DNA from 3 places in the Nocardiopsis codii genome. Region 2 is predicted to be linked to each of the others. Evidence: predicted binding sites of a transcription regulator. Region 2 holds the regulator's gene; each other region holds the start of a gene.

Evidence for each region. The regulator HrcA, encoded in region 2, represses chaperone genes, less so after heat shock. The targets are predictions, from matches to a motif close to TTGGCACTCTCNNNNNGAGAGTGCCAA.
Region 1: a site for HrcA is predicted at 5,855-5,881, ahead of Q8791_RS04720 (FmdB family zinc ribbon protein). Genes of this name have one in related genera too.
Region 3: a site for HrcA is predicted at 5,164-5,190, ahead of groES (co-chaperone GroES). Genes of this name have one in related genera too.

What each region holds. Positions count from the first base shown of each region.
Region 1 is NZ_JAUZMY010000003.1:208,751-218,160, forward strand. Features, by position in the region: gene Q8791_RS04690 (GNAT family N-acetyltransferase) at 317-1,024, opposite strand; gene Q8791_RS04695 (MogA/MoaB family molybdenum cofactor biosynthesis protein) at 1,275-1,793, opposite strand; gene moaC (cyclic pyranopterin monophosphate synthase MoaC) at 1,786-2,304, opposite strand; gene glp (molybdotransferase-like divisome protein Glp) at 2,451-3,683, opposite strand; gene galU (UTP--glucose-1-phosphate uridylyltransferase GalU) at 3,803-4,741, opposite strand; gene Q8791_RS04715 (5-formyltetrahydrofolate cyclo-ligase) at 4,944-5,576, shown strand; gene Q8791_RS04720 (FmdB family zinc ribbon protein) at 5,900-6,271, shown strand; gene cpaB (Flp pilus assembly protein CpaB) at 6,380-7,030, shown strand; gene mscL (large conductance mechanosensitive channel protein MscL) at 7,126-7,536, shown strand; gene Q8791_RS04735 (D-alanyl-D-alanine carboxypeptidase family protein) at 7,640-8,746, opposite strand; tRNA gene Q8791_RS04740 (tRNA-Arg) at 9,163-9,235, shown strand.
Region 2 is NZ_JAUZMY010000001.1:41,753-51,162, forward strand. Features, by position in the region: gene Q8791_RS00180 (histidine triad nucleotide-binding protein) at 1-294, opposite strand, end outside; gene Q8791_RS00185 (SigE family RNA polymerase sigma factor) at 637-1,167, shown strand; gene Q8791_RS00190 (hypothetical protein) at 1,164-1,895, shown strand; gene Q8791_RS00195 (16S rRNA (uracil(1498)-N(3))-methyltransferase) at 2,040-2,777, opposite strand; gene dnaJ (molecular chaperone DnaJ) at 2,774-3,919, opposite strand; gene hrcA (heat-inducible transcriptional repressor HrcA) at 3,924-4,937, opposite strand; gene Q8791_RS00210 (DUF3097 domain-containing protein) at 5,113-5,952, shown strand; gene Q8791_RS00215 (DUF4870 domain-containing protein) at 7,050-7,379, shown strand; gene Q8791_RS00220 (DUF4870 domain-containing protein) at 7,426-8,232, shown strand; gene hemW (radical SAM family heme chaperone HemW) at 8,225-9,410, opposite strand, start outside.
Region 3 is NZ_JAUZMY010000003.1:134,605-144,014, forward strand. Features, by position in the region: gene Q8791_RS04355 (right-handed parallel beta-helix repeat-containing protein) at 1-113, opposite strand, end outside; gene guaB (IMP dehydrogenase) at 280-1,770, opposite strand; gene Q8791_RS04365 (sigma-70 family RNA polymerase sigma factor) at 2,155-2,796, opposite strand; gene groL (chaperonin GroEL) at 3,004-4,611, opposite strand; gene groES (co-chaperone GroES) at 4,726-5,037, opposite strand; gene Q8791_RS04380 (class I SAM-dependent methyltransferase) at 5,337-6,635, shown strand; gene Q8791_RS04385 (hypothetical protein) at 7,007-9,211, shown strand.

The DNA of each region.
Region 1 (9,410 bases), on a different contig from region 2:
GAGACGCCTCCCGCTGGGACATCGTTCCGGACCCGCCTCGGGTCCGGGACGATTCCCGGGAGCCATATCCACGCGTTGGCCGCATCGTCAATGCGTCTATGTTCCGCACGGTACGACCCCGTGTCCATAAATGCGCCACATTCCACCCGGAGTGTCGCAAGATTGTGGACCCCCAGTTTCGGTCGTCCCACCCCCGGAGGTAAAAACGCAGGTCAGTCGATGACTGCGGAGCGCAGTCCCAATTCAACGCAAAGTAATGAGTCAATGTCGCTAAAGCGAGGTTTAGACGCCGAACGCATCCGCGATCGTGCCACGATCAGTTCGTCCCGGGGGGCGGACTCGCCGGGTCGCGCGGATCTCCGCCGCCGTTCGGGCCCTGTGGCCCCAATGCGGATCCGGGGTCGGAACCGGGCCCTGCCGACGAACCGTCGCGCCAACGGCGCAGCATTCCCTGGGGGACCTCCTCCGAGGTGATCGCGTAGCAGATGTGGTCGCGCCAGGCGCCGTCGATGTGCAGCTGGCGTCTGCGCACGCCCTCGTCCCGGAAGCCCAGTTTGGCGACCACCCGTCTGCTCGCACGGTTCTCGGGACGGATGTTGGCCTCGATCCGGTGGAGTCCGACGCGGAAGAAGGAGTGGTCGACCGCGAGGGCGACCGCGGTCGGCGTGACGCCCCGGCCCGCGTAGGCGCTGTCGATCCAGTAGCCCACCTGGGCCGAACGGGCGGAGCCCCACACGATGGCGCCCACCGTGAGCTGTCCGACGAACCGGCCGTCGTAGGTCACCGACCAGGGCATGGACAGCCCCTGTCGGGCCTCCCGGCGGATGGACTGGAGCATCGCGACGTAGGGCGCCAGCCCGGTGGAGCGCAGCGGCATCTCCGGGTACGTCGGCTCCCACGGGCGCAGCCACTCCTCGTTGCGCGAGCGGGTGTCACGCAGCGCGGCGGCGTCACGGAGCCTCAGCGGTCTGAGTGCTACCGGCCCCTCCTCCAGAGTGACGGGCCACCCTTGTCTGCGATTCACGACCGTCCCTTCGATCCCCTCGGCGCCACCGCCCGGGGGCACGTCCCCGAGGGCGGGGGTGCCGGACCCCCCGTGTCGGTGACGGGCTCCAGTATTCCACTCCACACGGGTGGCGTGGCGTGCGTCACTCCATCGACGCGTGAATCGGCTGATTCCTAACTCCCAAACTTACGCACCGAAAACCGATCCTCGGTCAAGGAATTATCGAGGAACGGAATGCCCGGCATGTGATTCCGGTCATTGTTCGGTGTCATTCGGGGCTGACGTGATCCCCGCCACGCACCTGGTCCAGGGCATGGGCGAGCACCGGCTCCAGGACGTCCATGCCGTCGCCGGCGCCGCCTCGGGAACCGGGCAGGTTGACCACGAGCATCCGGTGCCCTCCCCGCTCCGCGACGCCCGCCAGGCCGCGCGACAGGATCGCCGTGGGCACGCCCTTGTCACGGCCTGCGGCGCGCAGCGCCTCGGCGATCCCGGGGATCTCGTACGTCAGCAGCGGCCTGGTCGCCTCGGGCGTGAGGTCCTGGGGGGTGAGCCCCGTGCCCCCGGTCGTGATGACCGCGTCGGCCCTCTCGTCCAGGGCCCTGCTGATCGCCTCCGCCACCGGCGCCCCGTCCGGAACCACCCACGGGCCGAGGACCGCGCAGCCGATGGCACGCAGGCGCTCGGCGACCACCGGCCCGGAACGGTCCGGGTAGACCCCCGCCGCAGCCCGGTTGGACGCGGTCACCACCGCGACGCTGCGCGTCCGGCCCCCGGGCTCACCCACCGATGCCACCGCGCCTCCAGTGGCCCTTCCTGCCGCCGGTCTTCTCCTCGACCCGCACCCCGGTGACCTCGGCCTCGGGGTCGATCGCCTTGACCATGTCGACCAGGCCGAGGGCCGCGGTCATGACGCAGGTGAGCGCCTCCATCTCCACACCCGTGCGGTCGGCCGTGCGCACCGTGGCGCTGATGTCGACGCCCTCGTCCACGACGGTGAGGTCCACCTCCACGCCGTGCACGGCGATGGGGTGGCAGAGGGGCACCAGGTCCGGCGTGCGCTTGGCGCCCTGGATGCCCGCGATCCGGGCGACGGCCAGGGCGTCGCCCTTGGGCACGGAGCCACCGCGCAGCGCGGCGACGGCCTCCGCGCCGAGCAGGACCCGGCCGGTGGCGGTGGCCGTGCGCGTGCTCACCCGCTTCTCCGAGACGTCCACCATGCGCGCCGCGCCGGCGGCGTCCAGGTGGGTGAAGCCGGAGGGGTGGTCTGCCCCCTCCGTCCGTGGGGTGTCGCTCATCGGTCCGCCAGCTTCTGCGCTCGTACTCGGGACACGGCCGGGGCGGCCGTGTCCGGGCGCACCGGGGCGCGCCAACCACGACCGTACGGCACCCCGGTGACGGTCCGCCCACCGATCCGCGATCTCCCGGCCCGCGGGCGCGCCCCTCAGGCGGGCTCGGGCAGACGCACCACGTCGACGGAGGCGCCCGCGGCCAGCTCCGCGGTCTCCTCGGGCACGATGATCAGCGCGTTCGCCCCGGCCAGGGCGGACAGCTGGTGGGAGTCCTGGCGCAGGGCCGGCGACACCGTGGGGGCGGCCTCGCGCCCGTGCGGCGACTCCTCCAGGACTCCACGCAGGTAGGAGCGGCGGCCCCGCGGCGAGGTGACCGGCGCGGTGAGCAGCGCGCGCGTGCCCGGCAGCGGCCGGGGGTCGAGTCCGCGCAGACGGCGCAGCGCCGGGAGGACGAAGATCTGGAACGACACGAAGGCGCTCACGGGGTTGCCCGGGAGGGTGATGATCGGGGTCCGGTCCGGACCGATCGTGCCGGAGCCCTGGGGCTTGCCCGGCTGCATCGCCACCTGGGTGAACTCCACCGTGCCCTCCCGCGTGAGCACCTCCTTGACGACGTCGTGCGCGCCCATGCTCACCCCGCCGGTGGTGATCACCACGTCGGCCCGCACGAGCAGGCCCTCCAGCGTGTCGAGCACCGTCTGGGGGTCGTCCCCGACGAACCCGTGCCGGTGGACGTCGCAGCCGGCGTCGCGGGCGGCCGCGGCGATCATGAAGCTGTTGGACTCCCAGATCTGGCCCGGCCCGAGCGGGCGCCCGGGCTCGACCAGTTCCTCGCCGGTGGAGAGCACGACCACCCGGGGACGGGGGTACACGGTCACCGATCGGCGGCCGACGGCCGCCAGCACGCCCATCTCACCCGCCCCGATCCGCGCGCCCGGCCGGAGCACGACCGCGCCCTCGACCACGTCGCCCCCTGCCGGTCGGACGGCGTTGCCGACGCGGACCGGGCGGTCGACGGACACCGTGGCCACCCCGCCGTCGGTCCACTCGACAGGCACGACCGCGTCGGCCCCGGAGGGCATGGGCGCACCGGTCATGATGCGCGCGCACAGGCCCGGGCGGACCGCCGTCGGGGAGGGGTCCCCGGCCGGGATGTCGCCGACCACGGGCAGGCGGACCGGGGCGTCGGCGGTCGCCGACTCCAGGTCGGCGGCGCACACGGCGTACCCGTCCATGGCCGAGTTGTCGAAGCCCGGCAGCGACACCGGCGAGGCGACGGTCTCGGCGAGCACGGAGCCGTGGGCCTGCAGCAGGTCCAGTTCGGTGGGCTGCGGGTCGGCGATCAGGGCCAGGACGTCGGCGACGTGCTGTTCGACGCTCTTCACGGGGGTTCCTCCGTTGTCGCGGTTCCTGGGGCGGAGCGTCTCCCCTCCCTCAGGAGTTGAGGCGCGTCCCATTGTCACCACGTCAGGCACCGCGTGCGCTGCTCCCCCGCGCGATCAGGTCAGGAGCGCCCGGCGTCATGGCGGTCGACGAAGTCGCGCAGCCACGGCAGGAGTTCGTCCGCGAGGTCGGGGCGGCGGCAGGCGAAGTCCACCACCGTGCGGATGTAGTCGGCCTTGTTGCCCGTGTCGTAGCGGCGGCCCCGGAACAGGACGCCGTAGACGGGCCCGCCGTCCTCGGGCTTGCGACGGGCGAGTTCGCGCAGCGCGTCGGTCAGCTGGATCTCCCCTCCGCGGCCGGGCGGGGTCTCGTGAAGGACGGGGAAGACCGCCGGGTCGCAGACGTAGCGGCCGATGATCGCCCACCGGCTCGGAGCCTGCTCCGGCGCGGGCTTCTCGACCAGGTCGGTGACGGTGACGACGTCCTCCTCGTCGGTGGGCTCGATGCCGGCACACCCGTACAGGGAGACCTGCTCGGGCTCCACCTCCATGAGGGCGACGACACTGCCGCCGCGCTGCTCCCTGACCTCGATCATGCGGCGCAGCAGGTCGGCGGACTCGATGAGATCGTCGCCGAGCAGTACCGCGAACGGGTTGTCTCCCACGTGCGCCTCCGCGCACAGGACCGCGTGGCCGAGGCCGCGCGGCTCCCCCTGGCGGACGTAGTGGACCTGGGCCAGGTCGCTGGACTCGCGCACCGAACGCAGCCGCGCGTCGTCGCCCTTGGCCTCCAGCGCCTCCTCCAGCTCGTAGGCCCGGTCGAAGTGGTCCTCGATGGAGCGCTTGCTGCGTCCCGTGATCATCAGGACGTCCTGGAGCTCGGCGGCGACCGCCTCCTCCACCACGTACTGGATCGCGGGCTTGTCCACGATCGGCAGCATCTCCTTGGGCGTCGCCTTGGTCGCGGGCAGGAACCGCGTCCCCAGGCCGGCCGCGGGCACGACCGCCTTGGTGACGGGTGCGGATGCTGAGGATCGCTTCTGGTCGGTGGCGTCGTTCATGTCGGCACTTTAGGACAGACCCCGGCCGTCTCGGAGCCCCGACGCCCTGCCGGGTGTCAAGAAGTTCCCGCTCTTTCGGGAGAACGATCGGAAACCGCCACCGTGAGTTCACCACCTGCGGCAGGACCCGCCGGGTGCGCCGGGCCGCCGCGTCGGGGGCGGCCCCTCGCCGCACCGGCCGGCCCGGTGCCACACTGGGCGCATGACCGGGACGAGTGGTGGCGGGGACCCCGCGGAGAAGGAGCGGCTGCGCGGGGGCTTCCTCGCACGGCGGCGGGCCCGGGGCGCCGAGGAGCGCGCGCGGGTCGGCTCGGCGGTCAGGGACACCCTGATGGGCGTCCCGTGGCTCGCCATGGGCGGGACCGTCGCGTGCTACTACTCCGTCGGCGGGGAGCCCGACACCCGCAAGCTGGTGACGGCCCTGTGGAAACGCGGCACGTACGTGCTGCTCCCCGTGTTCCTGCCCGGCGGCGAACTGGACTGGGCGGCCTTCGACGGACCCGACAGCCTGGCCCCGGCCGGACACGGGCTGGTGGAGCCCACGGGGCACCGCTACGGTCCCGGGGCGCTGGCCCGGGCGGACGCGGTGGTCTGCCCCGCCCTCGCCGTGGACCGGAGCGGGGTCCGCCTGGGACGGGGCGCGGGCTGCTACGACCGCGCGCTCGCGCACAAGGGCCCGCACAGCCCCGCGATCGCCCTGGTGCACGACGACGAGTTCGTGGAGTCCCTGCCCGCCGAGCCGCACGACCGGCCGGTGGACGCCGTCCTCACCCCCGGTGGCGGGGTGCGCGTGCTCGGGGACGGGGTGTGGCCGGGAGGGCGGGGCACCGCGTGACCGCGGCCGCCCGCACGGGCGCCGCCGGGAGGTCGATGCCGGAAGGTCTGCGCCGGGGGTCCCGCCTCCGGACACCGGGTCCGCGGCGCCGTACCGGGGAGGACGCGCCTCGCACGGCACGGCCGGAGGGCTCGTGGCCTCGGGGATTATCCCGTCCGGACGGAGCGTTGTTGCTGGCGGTCGCACCCCCGCGACGTCATCGATCCGGTGCCGGTCCCGCTGCCGCGCGCGTCCGGCGCGAGGTGCTGTCGCGGCTCCGGTCGGCGACAGCGTACTATTTAGCAGTCAACGGGCGAGAGTGCCAGCAAGGAGGACCCGGAACAGTGCCTACGTACCAGTACGCGTGCACCGAGTGCGGCACCCAGATGGAGGTCGTGCAGAGCTTCAGCGACGACGCGCTGACCGTCTGCCCCGAGTGCGAGGGGCGCCTGCGCAAGGTGTACTCCGCCGTGGGCATCGTGTTCAAGGGCTCGGGCTTCTACCGCACCGACAGCGGCAAGACCTCCAACAGCTCCGTCCTGACCGGGTCCAACTCCGGTTCCGGCGAGGGCAAGGACTCCGGCTCCTCCGAGTCCGGCGGCACCGCCTCCGGCACGGAGGCCAAGAGCTCCTCCACCGACTCCGGCTCCAAGGCGAGCAGCGGTACCGGCTCCGGTACGAGCACGACCAGCAGCACCGCCGCCGCGGCCGGCTGAGCCGCGGGGCCGTTGACCGACGCAGCGCCGCCGAGCACTCGGCGGCGCTCGGCACGTCCGGCCTGTGGACAACGGCCGATCGGCCCCTCCGCGGCCTAGCGTTGTGACATGACCGACGCACCTCCCCCCTACCGGCACCGCCGGGCGCTCACCCGCCTGCTGGACCGGTACCGGCGCCCCGTCGCCGCCCTCCTCGCCGCCGCCGCGCTCCTCAGTGCCGTCCTGGCGGTACGCCCGCCCCCGGCGCCCACCGAGCAGGTCATCGTCGCCGCACGCGACCTCGACGCCACGGCGCCGCTCACCGCGCGCGACCTCGCCCCGCGGCCCCTCCCCGCCGACTCCGTCCCCGACGGCGCGCTCGCGCCCGGCGCGGAGACCGCCGGCCTGTCCCTCACGTCCCCGGTGCGCCGGGGCGAGGTGATCACCGACGCCCGCCTCTCCGACCCGCCTGCGCGCCCGTACGGGCCGGGCCTGGTCGCCGTCCCCGTCCGGGTCTCGGACCCCGGGGCGGTCGGCCTCCTGTCGCCCGGCAGCCGGGTGGACGTCCTCGCCGCAGGGAGCCCCGACGAGTTCGCCCCGGTGCGTGCGGGACCGGCCGTGGAGGTGGTCAGCGACCGCCCCGTCCTCGCCCTGCCCCCGGAGGCCGACCGGGGCGGCGAGGGCGGCGCGCTCATCCTCATCGCCGCCACGCCCGCGGAGGCCCGGAGCCTGGCGGGGCACACCACCGCTTCACGGCTGTCCATCACCATTCGCGGTTGACCGATGACCACTCGTGGTGGAAGCTGGCGGGCGCCGGTGAGCGCCCCCCGGACGCCCCGGCGATCCCACACACATCGAGTACGTAGGGCTGTTCCATGGAAGGCTTCAAGAAGTTCCTGCTCCAGGGAAACCTGGTGCAACTGGCTGTCGCGGTCGTGATCGGCACGGTCTTCGCCAACCTCATCACCGCGTTCACCGAGGGGTTCATCACCCCGCTGATCGGGATCTTCGGCGGCATCCCCACGTTCGCGGACCTCTACTTCGAGATCAACGACAGCCGTTTCATGTACGGCACGTTCATCGACGCCCTGGTCTCGTTCCTGATCACCGCCGCGGTCCTGTACTTCCTCGTGGTCCTGCCGCTCGGCAAGCTCATGGAGAAGTTCATCAAGGCCGAGGAGGCCACGACCCGGCCCTGCCCCTTCTGCCTCTCCGAGATCGACAAGAAGGCCACCCGGTGCTCGCACTGCACGAGTGAGGTCACCGCCGAGACGGAGACCGTCTGACCCCTCCCCGGAACCGCGGGTCCCGGCCCTCCGGCCGGCGCCCGAACGGCCGGGGCCGACGGGACACACGTCGGGGGCGGCCCGTGCGGGCCGCCCCCGGAACTCACCTGCTGTACTCCCAGTGCCAGGGCTCGAAGGGACTGGACTTGGCCCAGGCGGGATGGTGCCAGCCGAAGTCCGCCCCGTTGGTCTCCATCCAGTTCCAGCGTTCGGACCTGAAGTTCTGGATACCGCAGCCCAGGTCGATCGCCTGGCCCAGGCCGTGGTTGCTCGTGCCGGGGACGGCGGCGAAGCCGGGCGGCTCCTGGGCGTAGACGCGGTGCTGGTTGGGCAGGTCGCGGTAGGCGCTGGTGATGCAGATGTTCTCGCCGAACTCCGACACGTACCTCATGTTGAGCTCGAGGAAGTCGACGGCGGCGTCGGCGCGCAGCTGCTTGTCGTCGTACATGTCGCACAGGGCGTCGGACGGCAGGAGGCCGTTGGGCGAGCCGTCGGCCCTCGACGCCGCCGAGGCGTCGCAGTCGGCGGCTGCCATGTAGGCGTCCGGGTCGATGCCCCGGTCCTCCAGCTCCTGCATGAGCTCGTCCATGCTCGCCTCGGACTGCTCACGCAGGTCCTCGACCTCGGCCGCGAGTTCGGCCTGTTCCAGCTGCGTGGTCGTCTGGAGCTCCTGCGCCTGGCTGGCCAGCCCCACCTGCTCCTCGCGCAGGTCGGTGGCGTCCTGGATGAGCGCCTGGTTGTTCTCGGAGAGCTTCGCCGCGTAGGACTGCGTCTGGAGGTCGTCGTCGAGCGTCCCCGACGTCAGCATGGTGAGCATCCCGCCGTCGGGCTGCTGGTACAGGGTGCTGGCGAGGGCGGCCAGGGGCTCGCGCATCTCTCCGAGTTCGAGCTCGGTCTGCTGGAGCTCGTGGAGCGTCGAGACCAGCTCCTCCTGGGCGGACTCCAGCTCCTCCTGGCGCTCGACGTGGCGGTCGGTGGCCTCCTCCAGCTCCTGCGAGGACGACTCGGCCCGCTCCCGGAACTCGTCGAGATCGGCCGCGGCCGGCGCGAGCGCCGCAGGAGGGACGGGGACGACGAGGAGCGCGGTGACGAGCACCAGCGTCAGCGCCTGGACACTACGGACACGCCAGGGCGCCGCGAACGCGGTCAGCGCCCCGCCGCCCTCCGGTACGCGGGACCTGCGCCGCGCCGAATCAGAAGTGAACGGCACGAATGATCCTCCGGCTGCTTTTCCTCGAACACCTACCCGTGACCGCAAGGAACGTACTACATGTCCACATGCGGACACACGGAACCGTTGCGCCGGAGGAAGCGAACCCGGGCCGGACTCGCGCCCGTCCCGCCGCCGTCTTCTCCGGCCGTCGGTGAAGTCCCTGGTCATCACTGTGCGGGCCCTACCCCGACCCGCCCTTAGGGCGATCGAGGTGCACATTCGGACATAACGCAACACGCGCCATGAACAACGTCACACCGCACCAGGACAACCAATCGTAGGTCAGCGTACTCCGCCATGCACGCAGAGTCCCCCAGTCACACCCCCGGAACACCGACCGACACCCCATTCACCTCCATCCTGGGTTAGGCTTGGCCCGGTGGCGGGGCAACGCATACCTCCGTCAGACCCATGGCTCCATAGCTCAGGGGATAGAGCACCGCTCTCCTAAAGCGGGTGTCGCAGGTTCGAATCCTGCTGGGGCCGCATGACGTGAACTGGGGTTTCTCCTTCGGGAGGGACCCCAGTCCGTTTTTCGGGGCGCAGCAAGGGCTGCGGTCGAGGAATCGGCCGACGACGGTCCGCCCGCCCTCCGCACGCGGTTCGGGTGTGACGGTCCCCTCCAGCCGGGATCCTGGCCCGGCCCGGGTGTGCCGGCAGA
Region 2 (9,410 bases):
GACCGTCTGCCCGGCCCCGCTCCCGGTGTTGAACACCAGCCGGTACCCGGTCTCGGCGATGCCCTCCGCCAGGGCCACCTCGTGGGCGTCGCTGGTGATCTGGTCCAGCAGACCGGTGCCCTCGGCCGCCGCGGCGGCGGCGTCGGCGTGGTGCTCGCGCGGGACGATCAGCACGTGTGTGGGGGCCTGGGGGTTGATGTCGCGGAAGGCGAGGGTCCGCTCGCCCTCGCGGACGATCTCGGCGGGCACCTCCCCCTTCACGATCTTGCAGAAGAGGCAGTCCTCGTGGGCCATCGCGAACCTCCTTGGTGTGTCCGTGGTGTGTTCGTGGTGTGTGCGCGGCCGCGGAACGGCCGCCGTCCGGGATTGTCCGGGACCATGATGCCGCAGGTCGGTGGTGGGCGGCCCTTTCCGAAGGAGGCCTCACGCCCGGCCTGGAAGCCGGTTCGGCGGCGGCCTCCGTCCCAGTCGCGATAGTCTTCCACCCGTGCGCGGCGGGTCGTCGGAAACGTCCACCGGCGGACCGGTCCCCACGTGTTCGGATTGAAACGCGCGTCTACCTGGAAAAGAAGAGGTATGCCCTTTCGTAAACCCCGCGACAAGGGTGTGCGTCGAACTGAAGTGACGACAGAAACGATGGTGGCCGGAGCCGCCACGGCTCCGCTCTCAGTGGAGTGGGACGCCGACCATGCCGTGACGGAGCTCTACAGGGAGCACTACCGTCCACTCGTTCGGCTCGCAGCCCTGCTCGTCCGCGACCACGCGACCGCGGAGGAGGTTGTCCAGGACTCGTTCGTCGCGATGCACGCCGCATGGCGTCGCCTGCGCGACCCGAACAAGGCCCTGTCCTACCTTCGTCAGGCAGTGGTGAACAAGGCCCGGTCCGTGCTCCGCCACCGGGCGGTGGTGGAGAAGCACGCCCCCAAGGCCCTACCCGACGCCCCCAGCGCCGAACACGGCGCACTGAACCTGTTGGAGCGGGAGGCGGTCATCCGTGCTCTGCGCAAACTACCCACCCGTCAGCGAGAGGCCATCGTGCTCCGGTACTACGGCGACCTGTCAGAGGCTCAGATCGCGGACGCGATGGGGATCAGCCGCGGCGCGGTGAAGAGCCACACGTCCCGTGGCATCTCCTCTCTCCGCTCTGTCCTGGAGCAGACGACATGACCGGCCCGACAGATCCGATGAACGACGCGTTCGAGGAGCGGCTGCGCCAGGTCCTCAGATCCGAGGCGGACGCGGTCGCGCCCTCGCCGGAGGCCCTCAACCTCATCCGCGACCGGACGGACCGGAACCGCGGCGTCTCCTGGTTCGGCCTGCCCTGGCTACGACCGGTGGCGGCGGTCGCGGGAGCCGTGATGATCGCCGCCTCGGTGATCATGTCCAGCCCCCAGGTCCGCGACCAGGTGCTGGAGTTCGTCCCGGCGGGCGCCGACCGCCACGGCACTCCGCCCGAGCACGACGAGGACGGCGGCGGCGTCGCGGCCCCCGACCCCTCCTCCGACTCCACCGAGGGGACCACGCAGCAGTCGGCGGAACCCCTGGACGACGCCGAGAGCCCTCCCGTTCCCGGCGAGGAGGAGGACCCGGCCGAGGAGGGCTTCGAGTCCACGTCCACGTGTCCGCCCTCCGAGGACGACACCCTGCCCTCGCCCACCCCGTCCGCGGAGGCGAAGGACGACCGGTCCCCCTCGGAGGACGGCTGTGAGCCGAGCGAGGAGCCGACCGCCGGCGAGGGCGGCGGCGACGAGGGCGGCAACGGCGGCGGAGGCGTGGAGACCCCCGGCACCGGCGGCGGGGACGAGGGCAGCGGCGGCGGCGAGGAGACCTCCGGCAGCGGTCCCGGCGTCCCCGGCAGCGACACCAGCAGCAACCGGACCGTGACGGAGAACTGACGCACCGGCCCGGCCCACCGGGCAGGACGGACGAGGCGCCCGGGGAGATCTCCCCGGGCGCCTCGTCCGTCGTCCCGTCCGTGCACTGCGACCCTCCGGCCCGGCGCCGTTGCGCGCCGGAAGGGGCCGTGTCCGCCCCGCCCGCTACCAGCGTCCGGTACGGGCCTGGAGCACCGCCAGGGCGGCGACCCCGGCGGTGGAGGTGCGCAGCACGCTCGGCCCCAGCAGGGCGCGCACGGCGCCCGCTGCGCCGAACGCGTCGAGTTCGGCGTCGGAGAAGCCTCCCTCGGGCCCGACCACCACGACGATCCCCGGCCCGTCCCCGGAGGGCAGGTCCAGTTCGGCCAGGCGCCCTGCCCCGCCCTCGTGGAGCACCACACCGAGGTCGGCTCCGGCCAGCAGCCCGGCCACGGCGGACCGGTCCGCGAGGTCGGCGACCTCGGGCAGCCGCCCCCGCCTGGCCTGTTTGGCCGCCTCCCTCGCGGTGGCGCGCCACTTGGCCAGGGCCTTGGCGGCCCTGTCGCCCTTCCATCGGGTGACGGAGCGTTCCGCGGCCCAGGGGACGACCGTGTCGACCCCGGCCTCGGTCATCATCTCCACGGCCAGTTCGCCGCGGTCGCCCTTGGGGAGCGCCTGGACGACGGTCAGGCGGGGGCGGGGCGCCGGCTCCTCGCTGCGCTCCACCACCGCGCAGACGATGTGGTCCCTGCCCACGCCGGACACCGTGCACCGGGCACGCAGGCCGAGACCGTCGGACAGGTCGACGGTCTCACCCTCCCTGATGCGCCGCACCACCGCGGCGTGGCGCCCCTCGGAGCCGTCCACCGTCACCCGGTCGGCCGCCAGGTCGGCGGTCTCGACCAGGAAGACCGGCGGTGTCACTTGTTGGCGCCGAAGGCGTCGCGGAGCTTGGCGAAGAGGCCGCCGTGCCCGGGGCTGAACCGGCCCGGGGACTGGTCCTCACCGCGCAGCTCGGCGAACTTGCGGAGAAGGTTCTCCTGCTCCTCGTCGAGCTTGCCCGGGGTCTCCACGTCGACGCGGATGCGCAGGTCGCCCCGGCCGCCGCCGTCCAGGTGGGTGACGCCCTTGTTGGACAGGGTGATGACGTGGCCGGAGTTGGTGCCCGGACGCAGGTCGATGTTCTCGGTGCCGTCGAGGGTGTCGAAGGCGAAGGAGGCGCCCAGCGCGGCGGCCGTCATGGGGACGGTCACCGTGCAGTGCAGGTCGTCGCCCCGCCGCTCGAAGGTGGGGTGGGGGCGCTGGATGATCTCCAGGATGATGTCGCCGCGGGGGCCGCCGTTGGGGCCGACCTCGCCCTCACCGGCGAGCTGGATCCGGGTGCCGTCGTCGACGCCGGCGGGGATCTTGACGGTACGGGTGACCTTCTCCCGCACACGCCCCTCTCCCGCGCAGTCGCCGCACGGGTTGGTGATGACCGAGCCCTGCCCCGAGCACTGCGGACAGGGACGGGAGGTCATCACCTGACCCAGGAACGAGCGGGTGACCTGGGAGACCTCGCCCTGCCCGTGGCACATCTCGCACGTGGTGCGGTGCGAACCGGCCGCGGTCCCCTCGCCCTGGCACGTCTCGCACAGGATCGCGGTGGGGAAGGTGATCTCCTTGCTGACCCCGAACGCTGTCTCCACCAGGTCCAGCTCGACCCGGATCTTGATGCTCCGACCGCGCCGGACCCGGTCCCGGGGGCCGCGCCCGCCGGGCTGGCCGCCGCCGAAGAAGGCGTTCATGATGTCGTCGAAGGCGAAGCCGCCCGCGCCGCCGCCGAAGCCTCCCGCGCCGCCTCCGCCGGGAGCGTAGGGGTCCTGGCCCATGTCGAACATCCGGCGCTTGTTCTCGTCGGAGAGGACCTCGTAGGCCTGGGTCACCTCCTTGAAGCGCTCCTGCGTCGCGGGGTCGGGGTTGATGTCCGGATGGAGCTCGCGTGCGAGCCTCCGGTACGCCTTCTTGATCTCGTCCTTGGACGCGTCGCGACGCACCCCGAGAACCTGGTAATAGTCTCTGGCCACTGAGTTACTGTCCTGCCAAAATCTGTCCGACGTACCGAGCCACGGCGCGTACCGCTCCCATTGTTCCCGGATAGTCCATCCGGGTGGGTCCCACGACACCGATCTTGGCGAGCGACTGGTTTCCCACACCGTAGTCGGCCGAGACGATGGAGGTGGACCGGAGACCCTCGTGGAAGTTCTCCGCGCCGATGCGCACCGTGAGCATTGACGGGTCCTTCGCCTCACCCAGCAAACGGATGAGGACCATGTTCTCTTCCAGCGCCTCCAGGACGTCCCTCAGGCTGGCGGCGAAGTCGACGGCGGCGAGGTTGGCCGTCCCGGCGAGGACGATCTTCTCCTCGTGCCGTTCGACGAGGCTGTCCAGCAGGACGGAGAGGACGGCGACCGCCATCTGGCGGTGTTCCGGCGGAACCTGCGCGGGCAGGTCCGCCACAGCGTCGGGCACCTCTCCGAGGTGGAGACCGGAGATGGCGCGGTTGAGCATGGAGCGCAGGTCGTGGACCGCTGTCCCGTTGACCTCTCCGAGGCCGTCGATGACGCGCTGTTCGACCCTGCCCGTGTCGGTGATCACGACCATCATGACCCGCTGGCCCCCGAGGGGGACCAGCTCGACGTGCTGCACCGACGACCGGGTCAGCGACGGGTACTGCACGATCGCGACCTGGCGTGTGAGCTGGGAGAGGAGCCGCACGGTCCGGGCGACGATCTCGTCCAGGTCCACCGCTCCGGCGAGGAAGGACTCGATGGCGCGGCGCTCCGGGGCCGACAGGGGCTTGACCGAGGAGAGCCGGTCGACGAAGAGCCGGTACCCCTTGTCGGTCGGCACGCGCCCCGCGCTGGTGTGGGGTTGGGCGATGTACCCGTCCTCCTCCAGCGCGACCATGTCGTTGCGGATGGTCGCGGGCGAGACCCCGAGCCTGTGCCGGTCGGCCAGGGCCCTGGAGCCCACGGGTTCGTTCGTGTTGACGAAGTCCTCCACGACCGCGCGCAGGACCGCGAGCTTGCGCTCGTCCAGCAACTCGCCACCTCCTGGCACTCCGGGTTCCTCGGTGCTAATTCTATGCCCGGCCGCAAACCCGGACGGGTACCCGCCGGTAGTAACACCGGGGGGCACGCCTGATCTTCCCTCCGGTGCGGCGACGTGCGCCACGACACGGGTGAAGCGACACCCTCCCCCAGTAGACTGCACGACCGTGGCTACCAAGGGAACCGGCCGCTACGGCCGCGACGTACTCGCCGACGACTGGCGGCTGCCCCGCAAGGGCGCCGTACGCGAGGTCCCCCTGAGTCGGGACCTGGTCGTGGAGGACGCCGACGAGGCGTTCTGCGGAGCGGTCCTGACGTGGGACAAGTCCACCGTGACCCTGGAGGACCGCGCCGGCCGCCGCAGGGTGTTCGACCTGGGGCCGGCCGCCTTCCTGCTCGACGGGAAGCCCGTGACCCTGGTGCGCCCCGCCGCGGCGCCGAGGGGACCCCTGCGCAGCGCCTCCGGCTCGGTGGCGGTGACCGGCGCCGCCGCGCGTACGGCGCGCGGGAGCCGCATCTACGTGGAGGGCGCGCACGACGCCGAGCTGGTGGAGAAGGTCTGGGGCCACGACCTGCGCGTCGAGGGGATCGCCGTCGAGTTCCTGGAGGGCGTCGACGACCTGCCCGCGATCGTGGCGGACTTCGCCCCCGGTCCGGACCGGCGCCTCGGGGTCCTCGTGGACCATCTGGTCCCGGGATCCAAGGAGAGCCGGATCGCCGAGCGGGTACGCGCGGAGCACGTACTGGTGGCCGGCCACCCCTATGTCGACGTCTGGCAGGCCGTGCGGCCCGCCGCCGTGGGGATCAGGGCCTGGCCCGAGGTTCCGCGCGGCCGCCCCTGGAAGGAGGGCGTCGTCGAGGCCCTGGGGTGGCGGATGGAGACCGGTGAGGCGTGGCGCCGGATCCTCGGATCCGTCGGTACCTATGCTGACCTGGAGCCGTCCCTGCTCGGACGTGTGGAGGAGCTCATCGACTTCGTCACGGGACCCCACCCGGACGAACCCTAGGACGTGTCGTCGCGTCACGGTAGGGTTCCTGCCCCTGACAGGGCCGTTTTCGCGGTGGAACGGAGTCAGGACCTAGGATTCTGCCCAGGGCGCGGTCCGGACACCCGGTGTCCGGGGCCGCGGTCGCCCGCCTCCGGCCCTGCGCGGTCGTCGGTACCGAGCGAAAGTACAAGAACCGCCACTCATCAGCGGAGCCAAGGAAGAGCATGAGCGAGACCCCGACGAACCCCCCGTCCCCGGAGGACCCCGACCAGGACCGGCAGCCCCGGCAGCCGGAAGGCGGGCAGCAGGAGTACGGCCGCCAGGACGAAGGCCGGCCGCAGCAGCCCGGGTACGCCCAGCCCTCGGGCGGGCAGTCGCCGTACGCCCCCCAGCCCGACCAGGGCCAGCCGTCGTACGGGCAGCCGTCCTACGGACAGCCCTCCGGCGCACAGCCCGCGTACGGGCAGCAGCCCCAGCCCGGCCCCCCGGGCGGCGCGTCGCCGTACGCCCCGCAACCCGACCAGGGACAGCCGTCCCACGGACAGCCCACGGGCGGCCAGCCCTCGTACGGGCAGCAGCCCCAGCCCGGGTACGCCCAGCCCTCGGGCGGCCAGTCCCCGTACGCCCCCCAGCCCGACCAGGGCCACCAGCAGGACTACGGCCAGCAGGCCCCGCAGTCCTACGGCCAGCCCCCACAGGCACAGCAGCCCCCGGCGCAACCCGGTTTCGCGCCTCCCGGCGGCTCCGCCGAGCAGCACGCCTACGGGCAGCCCCAGCACCCCCAGCAGCCCTACGGCCAGCCCGGGTACGGTCATCAGCCCGCAGGGCAGCCGCCCCAGCCCGGGTACGCCCAGCCCTCGGGCGGCCAGTCCCCGTACGCCCCCCAGCCCGACCAGGGCAACCAGCAGGACTACGGCCAGCAGGCCGCACAGCCCTACGGCCAGCCCCCACAGGCACAGCAGCCCTACGGGCAGCAGGCCGGCGCGCAGCAGGGCTACGTCCCGCAGCCCGAGTACGCCCAGCAGCAGCACGCCTACGGCCAGCCGCAGTACCCCGGCCCCTACGGCCAGCCTCAGCAGCCCGCGCAGGGGAACGACAACGGCACGCTCGTGGCCATGCTGGCCCACCTGTCGGGCTTCGTGATCGCGTGCTTCGGCTGGATTCCGCCGCTGGCCGTCTACCTCGCCAAGCGCAACCAGTCGCCGTTCGTGCGCCACCACGCCTCGGAGGCGGCCAACTTCCAGATCACGCTGCTGATCCCGTACGTCTTCGCCTGGGTCGTCTTCATCGGACTGGGTATCTTCTTCCCGAGCCTGTCCTGGATCGGCTCCCTTCTCATCGCGCTCGTCTGGATCGTGTCGATCGTCTTCGGGGTCATGGGCGCCAACAGCGCGAACAAGGGGACCTGGTACCGCTACCCGGTCAGCATCCGCCTGCTGAAGTGAGGCGCGCCCCTCACAGGCCCGAGCGAGTCCACACGAAGGAACCGACATGTCGTACCCGAACAACCCGTCCGAGGACCCCTACGGCCAGGGCTACCAGCCCGGCCACAACGACGGCTCCGGCGGCTACCCCGGCCAGCACCCGGGTCAGCCCGGCGGCTACCCGGCTCCCGGCGGCCAGCAGCCCGGCGGCTACCCGCCGCCCCCGCAGGGCGACCCCTCGCAGGGGTACCAGAGCGGCGGTTACCCGCCGCCGCACGGCGACCCGTCCCAGGGGTACCCGGGTGGCGCCCACCCCGGTCACCAGCAGGGCGGATACCCGCCCCCCGGCCAGCCCGGCGGCTACCCGGGCCAGGACCAGGCCGGCGGCTACCCGGCTCCCGGGTACCCCCAGGGCGGTTACCCGCCCCCGGGCGGCCAGCCGGGATACGGCCAGCCCGGGTACGGCCAGCCCGGAGCGGACGACAGGCAGATGGCCTTCCTCGCCCACCTGGGCGGCGGCATCCTCGGCGTCCTGGTCCCCCTGATCATCTTCCTGGTCAAGAAGGACTCCTCGCCGTTCGTCCGCCAGCAGTCCCTGAGCGCCCTCAACTTCCAGCTGGTCCTGTTGATCGGCTACATCGTCTCCTCGGTGCTCTCGTTCATCTTCATCGGCGCGCTCCTCGGCCTCGGAATCTGGATCTTCGCCGTCGTCGTCGGGCTCCAGCGCGGCCAGGCGGTCAACCGGGGCGAGATGCCCCAGCCGTACCCCATCACCGTCACCTGGGTGAATAACGCCCGACCCGCCCATCCAGAACGCTCCCGGCGCGCGCCGGGCCCCTTCTGCATGTGCGGTACGCGGCGCACCCTCAGGTGAGGTCGCGCACCACGGCGTCGGCGAGCAGGCGCCCCCGGCGGGTCAGGACGGCGCGGCCCGCGCCGTGGGCGCCGGCCTCCAGCAGGCCCTCGGCGACGGCGCGCTCGGCCGCGGCGCGCCCGTGCGGCTCCAGCAGGTCCAGCGGGCACCCCTGCTCCACACGCAGTTCCAGCAGGACCCGCTCGAAGCGGCGCTCCTCCGGTGTGAGCACCTCGCGGGCCTGGCCCGGGCTGTCGCCGGCGGCCAGTCGCGCGGCGTAGGCGGCCGGGTGCTTGACGTTCCACCACCGGGTGCCGCCGACGTGGCTGTGCGCGCCGGGGCCGACGCCCCACCAGTGCCCGCCGGTCCAGTAGAGGAGGTTGTGGGCGCTGCGCCCCTCGGGGGTGCGCGCCCAGTTGGAGACCTCGTAGGCCGCGAACCCGGCCTTGGCGAGGGCGTCGTCGGCCATCAGGTAGCGGTCGGCCATCGTGTCGTCGTCGGGCTCGGTGAGCTCGCCCCTGCGCACCCGGGCGGCGAGGCGGGTCCCCTCCTCCACGATCAGCGAGTAGGCGGAGACGTGGTCGGGCCCGGCGGAGACCGCCGCGTCGAGGGAGGCGCGCCAGTCGTCGTCGGTCTCGCCCGGCGTGCCGTAGATCAGGTCCAGGTTGACGTGGTCGAACCCGGCGTCGCGCGCCCACCCGACGCACTGCTCGGGGCGTCCGGGGGTGTGGCCGCGCTCCAGGACCTTCAGCACGTGCGGGCGGGCGCTCTGCATGCCGAAGGAGATCCGGGTGAACCCGGCCTCGCGCAGGCGCACCAGGTACTCCGGCGTGACGGTCTCGGGGTTCGCCTCCGTGGTGACCTCGGCCCCGGGGGTGAACCCGAAGCGGTCGCGGACCGCGGCGACGATCCGCCCCAGGTCCTCGGCGGACAGCAGGGTCGGGGTTCCTCCGCCGACGAACACGGTGCTGACCGGGGGCCTCTCCCCCGACAGGGCGCGGTCGGCCAGCGCGACCTCGGCGACGGCCTGGTCCGCGTACGTGGCCCGGGAGGCCGTGGCGGTCCCGTCCCGGGAGACGAGCTCCTCGGCCGTGTAGGTGTTGAAGTCGCAGTAGCCGCAGCGTGTGACGCAGAAGGGCACGTGGACGTAGAACCCGAGCGGCTGCTCGCCGAGCTCGGCGAGGGAGGCTTCGGGCAGT
Region 3 (9,410 bases), on a different contig from region 2:
GGCTCGGCATCGGTGTCGGTATCGGTGTCGGTGTCGGCGGTCGCGGCGGGGGGAGTGAGGAGCAGCCCCGCCGCCAGGCAGGCGGCGAGGGCCAGGGGGGTCGTGCGCTTCACTGCGGGCCTCCAGAACTTGGGCAAGCGCTTTCCAGCACCGCTCAGACTGCCACCGGACCACCGAAAGGGCCAGGGGGGCAAAAAGCGGTACGGGCCGCCCGGGAGGAGTCCTCCCGGGCGGCCCGTACCGCCGTGACGCCGACCCGGCCGACCGGGCCGGGCCCGGTCAGCGCGCGTTGTAGTTGGGCGCCTCGACGGTCATCTTGATGTCGTGCGGGTGGCTCTCTCGCAGGCCCGCGCTGGTGATCCGCATCAGCTGGCCGCGCTCGCGGAGCTCAGCCACGGTCCGGGTGCCCGCGTACCACATGGACTGGTGGAGGCCTCCGACGAGCTGGTGGGCGACCGCGCGGAGCGGGCCGCGGAACGGCACCTGGCCCTCGATGCCCTCGGGGACGAGCTTGTCCTCGGAGGCGACGTCGGCCTGGGCGTAGCGGTCCTTGGAGAAGGACCGGCCGCGCATGGCTCCGAGCGAGCCCATGCCCCGGTAGGCCTTGAACTGCTTGCCGTTGATGAAGATGAGTTCGCCCGGGCTCTCCTCGACCCCCGCGAGCAGGCTGCCGAGCATGACCGTGCTGGCTCCCGCGGCGATGGCCTTGGCGATCTCGCCGGAGTACTGGAGCCCGCCGTCCGCGATGAGCGGGACGCCCGCCGGGCCGCAGGCCTTGGAGGCCTCCAGGATGGCGGTGAGCTGGGGTGCGCCGACACCGGCGACGACGCGGGTGGTGCAGATGGAGCCGGGGCCCACGCCGACCTTGACGGCGTCGGCTCCGGCGTCGACGAGCAGCTGTGCCCCGGCCCGCGTGGCGATGTTGCCCGCGACGATGTCGGCACGGGAGTTGGCCTTGAGCTTGGCGATCATGTCGGCGAGCCCGGCGGAGTGGCCGTGCGCGGTGTCCACGACGACGAAGTCGACCCCGGCCTCGACGAGCAGCTTGGCGCGCTCCTCGGCCTCGGGACCGACGCCGACGGCGCCGCCGACGACCAGGCGCCCGTCGGCGTCCTTGGTGGCGTCGGGGAACTGCTCGCTCTTGATGAAGTCCTTGACGGTGATCAGGCCGCGCAGGCGGTTCTGGCCGTCGACCAGGGGCAGCTTCTCGACCTTGTGCTTGCGGAGCAGCTCGAAGGCCTGCGCGCGGCTGACGCCGACGGGGGCGGTGACCAGGTTCTCGGTGGTCATGACGTCGCGGACCAGCCGGGTGCGGTCGCTCTCGAAGCGCATGTCCCTGTTGGTGACGATGCCGACGAGGGAGCCGACGGCGTCGGTGACGGGGACGCCGGAGATCCGGTAGTGGGCGCACAGGCGCTCGACCTCGGCGAGGTCGTCCTCCGGCTTACAGGTGACGGGGTCGGTGACCATACCGGCCTCGGAGCGCTTGACCAGGTCGATCTGGCTGGCCTGGTCCTCGGCGGAGAGGTTGCGGTGCAGGACGCCCGCGCCGCCCTGGCGTGCCATGGACACGGCCATCCGGGCCTCGGTGACGGTGTCCATCGCCGCGGAGAGCAGGGGGATGCTCAGGGTGATGTTGCGGGACAGCTGCGTGGTGGTGTCCACATCGCCGGGCTGCAGGTCGGAGTAGGCCGGTACGAGGAGCACGTCGTCGTAGGTCAACCCCGGCGGCAGCAGTTTGTCCCCGTAGTCGCTGTACTCCTGGCCCATGACACAACCTCCGCTTTCCCGGCACACCTGCGCGGTTTCGCCCCCGCGTGTCGTCTCATCCTAGGTCGTCACCCCGTGCGGCCCAGGTGCAATGAGGTGTTTGACCCGTCACCCCGGCCCGAAAGTGATCGGTATCACGGTTTGGGTCCGGCGTGTGGGAGGGCGGCTGCGCTGTCCTCGCCGTCGTGCGACGGCCCGGGCCGGGGGCTTCCACGGCGTGCGCCGAAGGGCGCGTCCCCGCCGGTCGGCCGGGCCGTGCGGCGGAGCGGGGCTCAGTGCCAGCTGGAGCGGCGGCGCACGGCAGGACCGGGGTAGCGGCAGTGGCCGTGGGCACTCGGCCGGTCGGGGCACACACGGCGCCCGGGGCGGGGGCGCCCGCCGCGTTCAGGGGAGGAGGCGGTTCGCCACGGCCACCTGCCGAAGCCGAGCAATAGCTCGGTGCTGGGCGACCCGTACCGCGCCCGCCGACATTCCCAGTACATGTCCCGTCTCATCCGCTGTCAGTCCTGCGATCACCCTCATGACCAGGAGCTTGCGCTGCTGCTCCGGCAGCTCGTCCAGAAGCTCCCTCGCGCGCTGGGCCTCGATCACCCGCACCGCCGACTCCTCCGGCCCCGGGTCGTCGTCCGGCTGCTCGGGCACCGTGTCGGTGGGCACCGTCTCCACCCTGCCCGCGACGCGCAGGGTGTCGGCGACCTTGTGGGCGGCGATCCCGAACACGAAGGCCGCGAAGGGCCGGCCCCGGTCCTGGTAGCGCGGTACCGCGGAGAGCAGCGCGATGCACACTTCCTGTGCCACGTCGTCGGAGTGGTGGGCCAGGCCCGAGACCCGGGCGAGGCGCGCGTGGCAGTACCTCACCACCATGGGCCGGACAGCGCGCAACAGCGAGTCCATGGCCCCGTCGTCCCCCCGGACCGCGAGCGACCCCAGATGGTTCAACCCTGTCTCGCGGGCGGCGGAGTCCGCCTGCCCGTGCGTTCTTGGCCGCTGCGCGGTAGCGCCCCCCCGGGCGCCTGCATCCGTCACGTTAGGAATGATGCCCCCACTGCGGGACCCAACCGCTCCAATCACCAGCTACGGAATGATCACGTTTTGGGAAAATCGCCCGAAAACGCCACACACTCCAGAGTGAAAAGTGGGATGCGCGTGGTAGTGCGCGGGGGCGGGACACTGTCGTGTCCCGCCCCCGGGCCGAGCTCACACCGGGCCCGTCACCGGGCCTGAGGCGTGTGGTCAGTGACCGTGGCCGTGGCCGTGGTCGTCCGCCTCCTCCTCGGGCTTGTCCGCCACCAGGACCTCGGTGGTCAGGAGCATGCCCGCGATGGACGCGGCGTTCTGGACGGCCGAACGGGAGACCTTGACCGGGTCGAGGATGCCCTCGGCGGTCAGGTCGCCGTAGGTGCCCTTGGCCGCGTTGTAACCGTGGCCGACCTCCAGCTCGGAGATGCGGTGGGTCACGACGTAGCCCTCGGCGCCCGCGTTCTCCGCGATCCACCGGGCGGGCTCGACCAGGGCGCGGCGCACGATCGCCACACCGGTGGCCTCGTCGCCGGTCAGCCCGAGGTCGTCCAGGGCGGACGCCGCGTGCACCAGGGAGGCGCCGCCGCCGGCGACGATGCCCTCCTCGATGGCCGCGCGGGTCGCCGAGATGGCGTCCTCGAGGCGGTGCTTCTTCTCCTTGAGCTCCACCTCGGTGGCGGCGCCCACGCGCAGGACGGACACGCCGCCCGCGAGCTTGGCCAGGCGCTCCTGGAGCTTCTCGCGGTCCCAGTCGGAGTCGCTCGCCTCGATCTCCTTGCGGATCTGGCGGACGCGGTCGTCGATCTCGGACTGCTCGCCCGCACCGTCCACGACCGTGGTCGCGTCCTTGGTGATGACGGTGCGCCGGGCGCTGCCCAGCGCGTCGAGGTCGGCGTTCTCCAGGGTCAGGCCGACCTCCTCGGCGATGACCTGGCCGCCGGTGAGGACGGCGATGTCCTGGAGCATGGCCTTGCGGCGCTCACCGAAGCCGGGCGCCTTGACGGCGGCGACGTTGAGCGTGCCGCGGATCTTGTTGAGCACCAGGGCGCCCAGCGCGTCGCCGTCGATGTCCTCGGCGATGATCAGGAGCGGCTTCTTGCTCTGGACGACCTTCTCCAGCAGGGGCAGCAGCTCGTTGAGGCTGCTGATCTTCCCCTGGTTGATCAGGATGAGGGCGTCCTCGAGCACCGCCTCCTGGCGGTCGCCGTCGGTGACGAAGTAGGGCGAGACGTAACCCTTGTCGAACTGGAGCCCCTCGGTGAAGTCGAGGTCCATCCCGAAGGTGGGGGCCTCCTCCACCGTGATGACGCCGTCCTTGCCGACCTTGTCGAACGCCTCGGCGATCAGGTCGCCGATCTGGGCGTCCTGGGCGGAGTTGGTCGCCACGTAGGCGATGTCCTCGCGCTCCTCGACGGGGCGGGCGCGCTCCAGGAGGATCTCGGAGACGCGGGCGGCCGCGGCGTCGATGCCCCTCTTGAGGGAGAGCGGGGACGCGCCGGAGGTGACGCTGCGCAGCCCCTCGCGGACGAGGGCCTGGGCGAGGACGGTCGCGGTGGTGGTGCCGTCACCGGCGGCGTCGTTGGTCTTGGTGGCGACCTCCTTGACCAGCTGGGCGCCCAGGTTCTCGTACGGGTCGTCCAACTCGATCTCACGGGCGACGGTCACGCCGTCGTTCGTGATGGTGGGGGCGCCGAACTTCTTGTCGATGACGACGTTGCGGCCGCGCGGGCCGAGCGTCACCTTGACGGCGTTGGCGAGGCGGTCGACGCCCCGCTCGAGGGCGCGACGGGCGTCGTCCTCGAACTCCAGGATCTTCGGCATGTGGGTGCTTCCTCTTGAGGCTGGTCGAAAACGAGCATCCCGCCCCGCCCGGCGAAGTGCCGACCGGTGCGGGATGCCTGGCTCCGAGCCCGGCGGACCGGGCCCCGTCGAGACCTACTTCTCGACGACCGCGAGCAGGTCGCGGGCGGAGAGGACCAGGTACTCCTGGCCGTCGTACTTGACCTCGGTGCCGCCGTACTTGCTGTAGAGGACGACGTCGCCGACCTTCACGTCGAGCGGGATGCGCTTGTCGCCCTCGTCGTCCCAACGGCCGGGACCCACGGCGAGGATCTCGCCCTCCTGGGGCTTCTCCTTGGCGGTGTCCGGGATGACCAGACCGGAAGCGGTGGTCTGCTCGGCCTCCAGCGTCTTGACCACGACGCGGTCCTCGAGCGGCTTCAGCACGGTCTTGGTGGCGGTCGACACGGTGTGACCTCCCCCTTCAAGGTTTCGGTGTACTGGCTCCGGCCCGCGCTTGTACGCGGACCGACTGCGAAAAAGGGGCGACAGAGGCGGCCTGTCGTCGCGGGTGCCAGACCGGCGTCGTCGCGATTAGCACTCTACCCCCGAGAGTGCCAGAATGGAAATGAGACCGTGACCCCCGGTCAGGGACTTCCGCCGGGCGCAGGACGCCCCGCTCCGCCGACCGCCCCGTGGCGTCCCACGGGACCGGTGGGGCTGGAGCCGCTTCCCGCCCACCGCTCTTCGACGCTTGAGGGGAACCCATGCGCGTGCCCGCCTTCGAGGCGCTGCTGACCGACGCGGGCCGGGAGGTTCTGGCGGACGTCGATCCGGGGAGTGCCGTCCGGGACCAGCTGGGGACGGCGTCCCTGTTGCGCGCCGACCCGCGTGTGGCCGCCCTCGACCCGGACCTACCCGTCTCGGAGCTCGTGAACGCGCTCCTGACGCAGGTCTCCCTCCGCGAGCGCGGGCGGGCCAAGTTCGGCGACCGCGCGCGGCGGATGTTCTTCACTCCGAACGGCCTCGAACAGTCCACCCGGCGCGTGGTGGCGGACTACCGGGCGGAGCGGACGGCGGCGGTGGCCGGGGCGGTGCCGGAGGGCGGCGTCGCGGGCGACCTGTGCTGCGGGATCGGCGCCGATCTGCTGGCGCTGGCCGGGCGTGGCGTCCCGGTGGAGGGTGTGGACTCCGATCCGCTGACGGTGGCGGTGGCCCGCGCCAACATCGAGGCCCTGGGACTGTCCGGGACGGCCCGGGTCCGCGAGGGCGAGGTCGACGCGGGGGCGGTGGGCCGCTACCCGCTGCTGTTCTGCGACCCGGCGAGACGGGGCGGGCGCGGCCGGGTGTTCGACCCCGCCGCCTACTCCCCTCCGTGGGACGTGGCGACGGAGCTGGCGGAGGGCGCGGAGGCCGCCTGCCTGAAGGCGGCGCCCGGCATCCCGCACGAGGTGCTGCCCGCCGGTGCGACCGCCGAGTGGATCTCGGTGGACGGCGAGCTGAAGGAGACGGCGCTGTGGTTCGGCGCCCTGGCCGGGGACGGCACGGGCGGAGGGGCCCCCGCATCGGGCGTGCGGCGGCGGGCGACGGTCCTGCACGAGCGCGAGGGGCTCCTGGCCCGCGAGGGGGCGGTCGCCCACCTGGACGCGGATCCCGACCTGGGGCCGGCTCCGGTGGCCCCGGCACGGCGCTACCTGTACGACCCCGATCCGGCCGTGGTGCGGTCGCACCTGGTGGCGGAGGCCGCCGCCCGGGTGGACGGGGCGCTGCTGGACGAGCGGATCGCGTACTTCACGGCGGACACCGCGGCCGTGTCACCGCTGTGGCGGGTGCTGGAGGTGGTGGAGGTGCTGCCGTTCTCGTTGAAGCGCCTGAGGTCTGCGGTGCGTGCGCTGGACGCCGGAACGGTAACGATCAAGAAACGCGGATCGGCGGTGGACACGGAGAAACTGCGCCGCGACCTGAGGGCGTCCGGCCCGGCGTCGGTGACGGTCGTCCTCACGAGGATCGGTGACCGGCCCTTCTGCCTGCTGTGCCGCGAGGCGGGGTCGCCCTCCCCCGCGTGATCCCGCGGAGGCGGCCGCAGTCCCTCCCTGCCCGATGAGAGGCGCAAGGACCCCATATCGTTACCTCTCTCACCCAGATCTTTCGCCGTCCCCTGGGGGCGGAGGTGCCCCGGTCGTTAAACTGACGACCGCTGAAGTCTTTCCCTTCTCATGGATTCACCCGGAAGGCTCATGTGAGTGGCCCGCCCCGAGGTTCGGTCGGATCCTGGACCCTGCCCCGGGCATATACGGACAGTCACACTCCAGTCACGATGAGGCGGTAACCGTCGCGGGAGCGCCGCCCGCCCGGGGACCATCGGGAACCCGACCCGTCCGGAACCGTCCACTCCCCCGTATGGGCACGGGAGCGCCAGAACCAAAGGAGCACCTCGGTGGAACAGACCAACCACAACTTCCTCAACGGGGGAGGTCAGTCCGGTGTCTCCGACCGGATGCGCGACCTGCTCTCCCAGGCCGCCCAGGAGCACGTCTCCGAGCAGAAGTCGCAGGGCGCGGTCAGCGAGGAGATGCGCCAGCGCCTCGAAGGGATGGAGTGGCTGCTCCGCGAACTGCGCGAGCGCGAGCTCACCTCCCTCGCCGAGGCCGTCACCACGGTCAACGGACGCATCGACGACTTCCTGGCCCGCCCCCCGGAATGGGCCGAGACCCTCGCCGAGCACATCGAGGTCGTCGGGCAGCAGGTCAAGCCGCTGTCCGACATGCCGTCCCTGCGGGCCGACACCCAGCGCATCGCCGGCCACCTGGACACCGCGCTCACCCGCCTCCAGCGGATGGCCGAGACCGGGAACCGGACCGCCGAGCAGGTCACCGAGCTCGGCGAGCGCCTGAACGGGCTGAGCGAGACCGTGGGCACGCGCCTGGACTCCCTCGACACCGCCCTCGCCGCCCTCACCGCCAAGACCGAGGCCGTCGAGGCCTCGCTGGCCGCGCTGTCCGAGGTCTCCGGCGAGAGGCACGAGGCCGTCGTCACCGTTCTGGCCGAGAGCCGCACCGAGCTCTCCGGCTCCCTGGCCGAGAGCCGTACCGAGCTGGCCGAGGCGCTGGCCGCCGGACGGACCGAGATCACCGCGGCCGTCGAGGCCGGGCGCGAGAGCCTGGCGGACGCCGTCACCGAGAGCCGCGAGGCCCTCGTCGCCGCCGACACCCGCCTGGGCGAGACCGTCACCGCCAAGGTCGCGGAGACCTCCGACGAGCTGCGCTCGTTCGTGGAGGAGCGTACCGGCGACCTCCGCTCCTCCGCGGAGGAGCAGGCCGCCGAGCTCCGCACCGCCATCGCGGAGCGCACGGCCGAGCTGCGCGCCTCCGTGGAGGAGCGCACCGCCGAGCAGCACGAGACTCTGCTGTCCCGCCTCCAGGAGAACACCGGCGAGCTGGGCGAGCGCACCACCGCCCTGGCCGGGGAGCTCACCGCCCTGGCGACCGCGTCCGGCGAGCGCCACGAGGCCCTCACCGGGAAGCACGAGGCGCTGACCGCCAAGGTCACCGAGAGCATCGGCTACCTCAGCACGCAGGCCGAGGAGAACCACGCGGAGGCGACCGCCGCCGTCGCCGACGTCACGGGTTCGCTCTCCAAGCTGCGGGAGAACCACGAGTCGTCGCTCGCCGAGCTGCGCACCCACCTGCGCCAGCGCCTGGCCGAGCTCAACGAGGAGATGGAGCTGGGCCGGACCGAGACCCGGGAGCACGCCGAGTCCACGTCCGAGCGGCTGCGCGAGGCGCTCGCCGAGCGCACCGACGCCCTGGGCACGCGGATCTCCGAGGACTCCGAGCGGGTCACCGCCGGGTTCGCGCAGCTGCGCGAGTTCGTGCGGGAGTCCGGCGCCACGCTGTCCACGGAGTCCGAGGACCGGCACCGTTCGCTGACCGCGGCGCTCACCGAGCAGGTCGAGGGGCACCGCAGCGCGCTGGACGAGCGTCTGGAGCGCCAGCGCGAGGCGCTGACGGGCAAGGTCGACAACCACCTCTCGCAGATCACCGGCAAGGTGGACCACGAGCTGGGCCGCCTCACCGACAGGTTCGACACCTTCGAGGGGCACTTCGAGGGAAGCTTCGAGTCCGTCGAGGGCAAGATCGACCGCATCGACGGCCGGATGGACGGTGTCAACGGCCGCCTGGACGGCGTGGACGGCCGGATCAACGGCGTCGAGGGCCAGTTCGAGGGTGTCAGCGGGCACTTCGACGGCGTGGACGGCCGCATGGAGGCCATCGACGACCGGCTGGAGGCGCTCAACCAGCGGCTCAACCAGCTGCCGCAGACCATGGAGGTCAGCGAGCTGCACCGCCGTCTGACCGACCTGGTCGACCGGCCGCAGCTGGACCACTCCGGCAAGCTGGACGAGATCGACGAGCACGTCACCTCGGCGGTGGCCCCGGTGCTGCGCGAGCTGAAGCAGCGCCCGGACCGCCACGAGCTGGAGGAGACCGTCACCGAGGCGGTCGAGAACTCGCACGACGACATCACCAAGCGGTTCTCCTCCCTGGAGGAGACGGTGCTCGCCCTGGCCGAGGCGCTGCTGCGTCCTGGCCGGGACGGCAAGAAGAAGCGCCGTCGCGACGACGACGAGGACGACGAGTAGCGAGCGGGCCGGGCGGGGCGAGGGCGGCAGGCAGGCCGTCCCCCCGCTGACCGCCGCGGGGAGGGCCGGGACGCCGACCGCGTCCCGGCCCTCCCGTGTGCCCGGGCCCGGACCGTCCCGCCTGCGCGGCGTGGACGGGGCGGGGAACCGGGCCGCCCGGCGGGGCGGGGCCGGCTCCCACGGGCGGGACGCTCGCGTC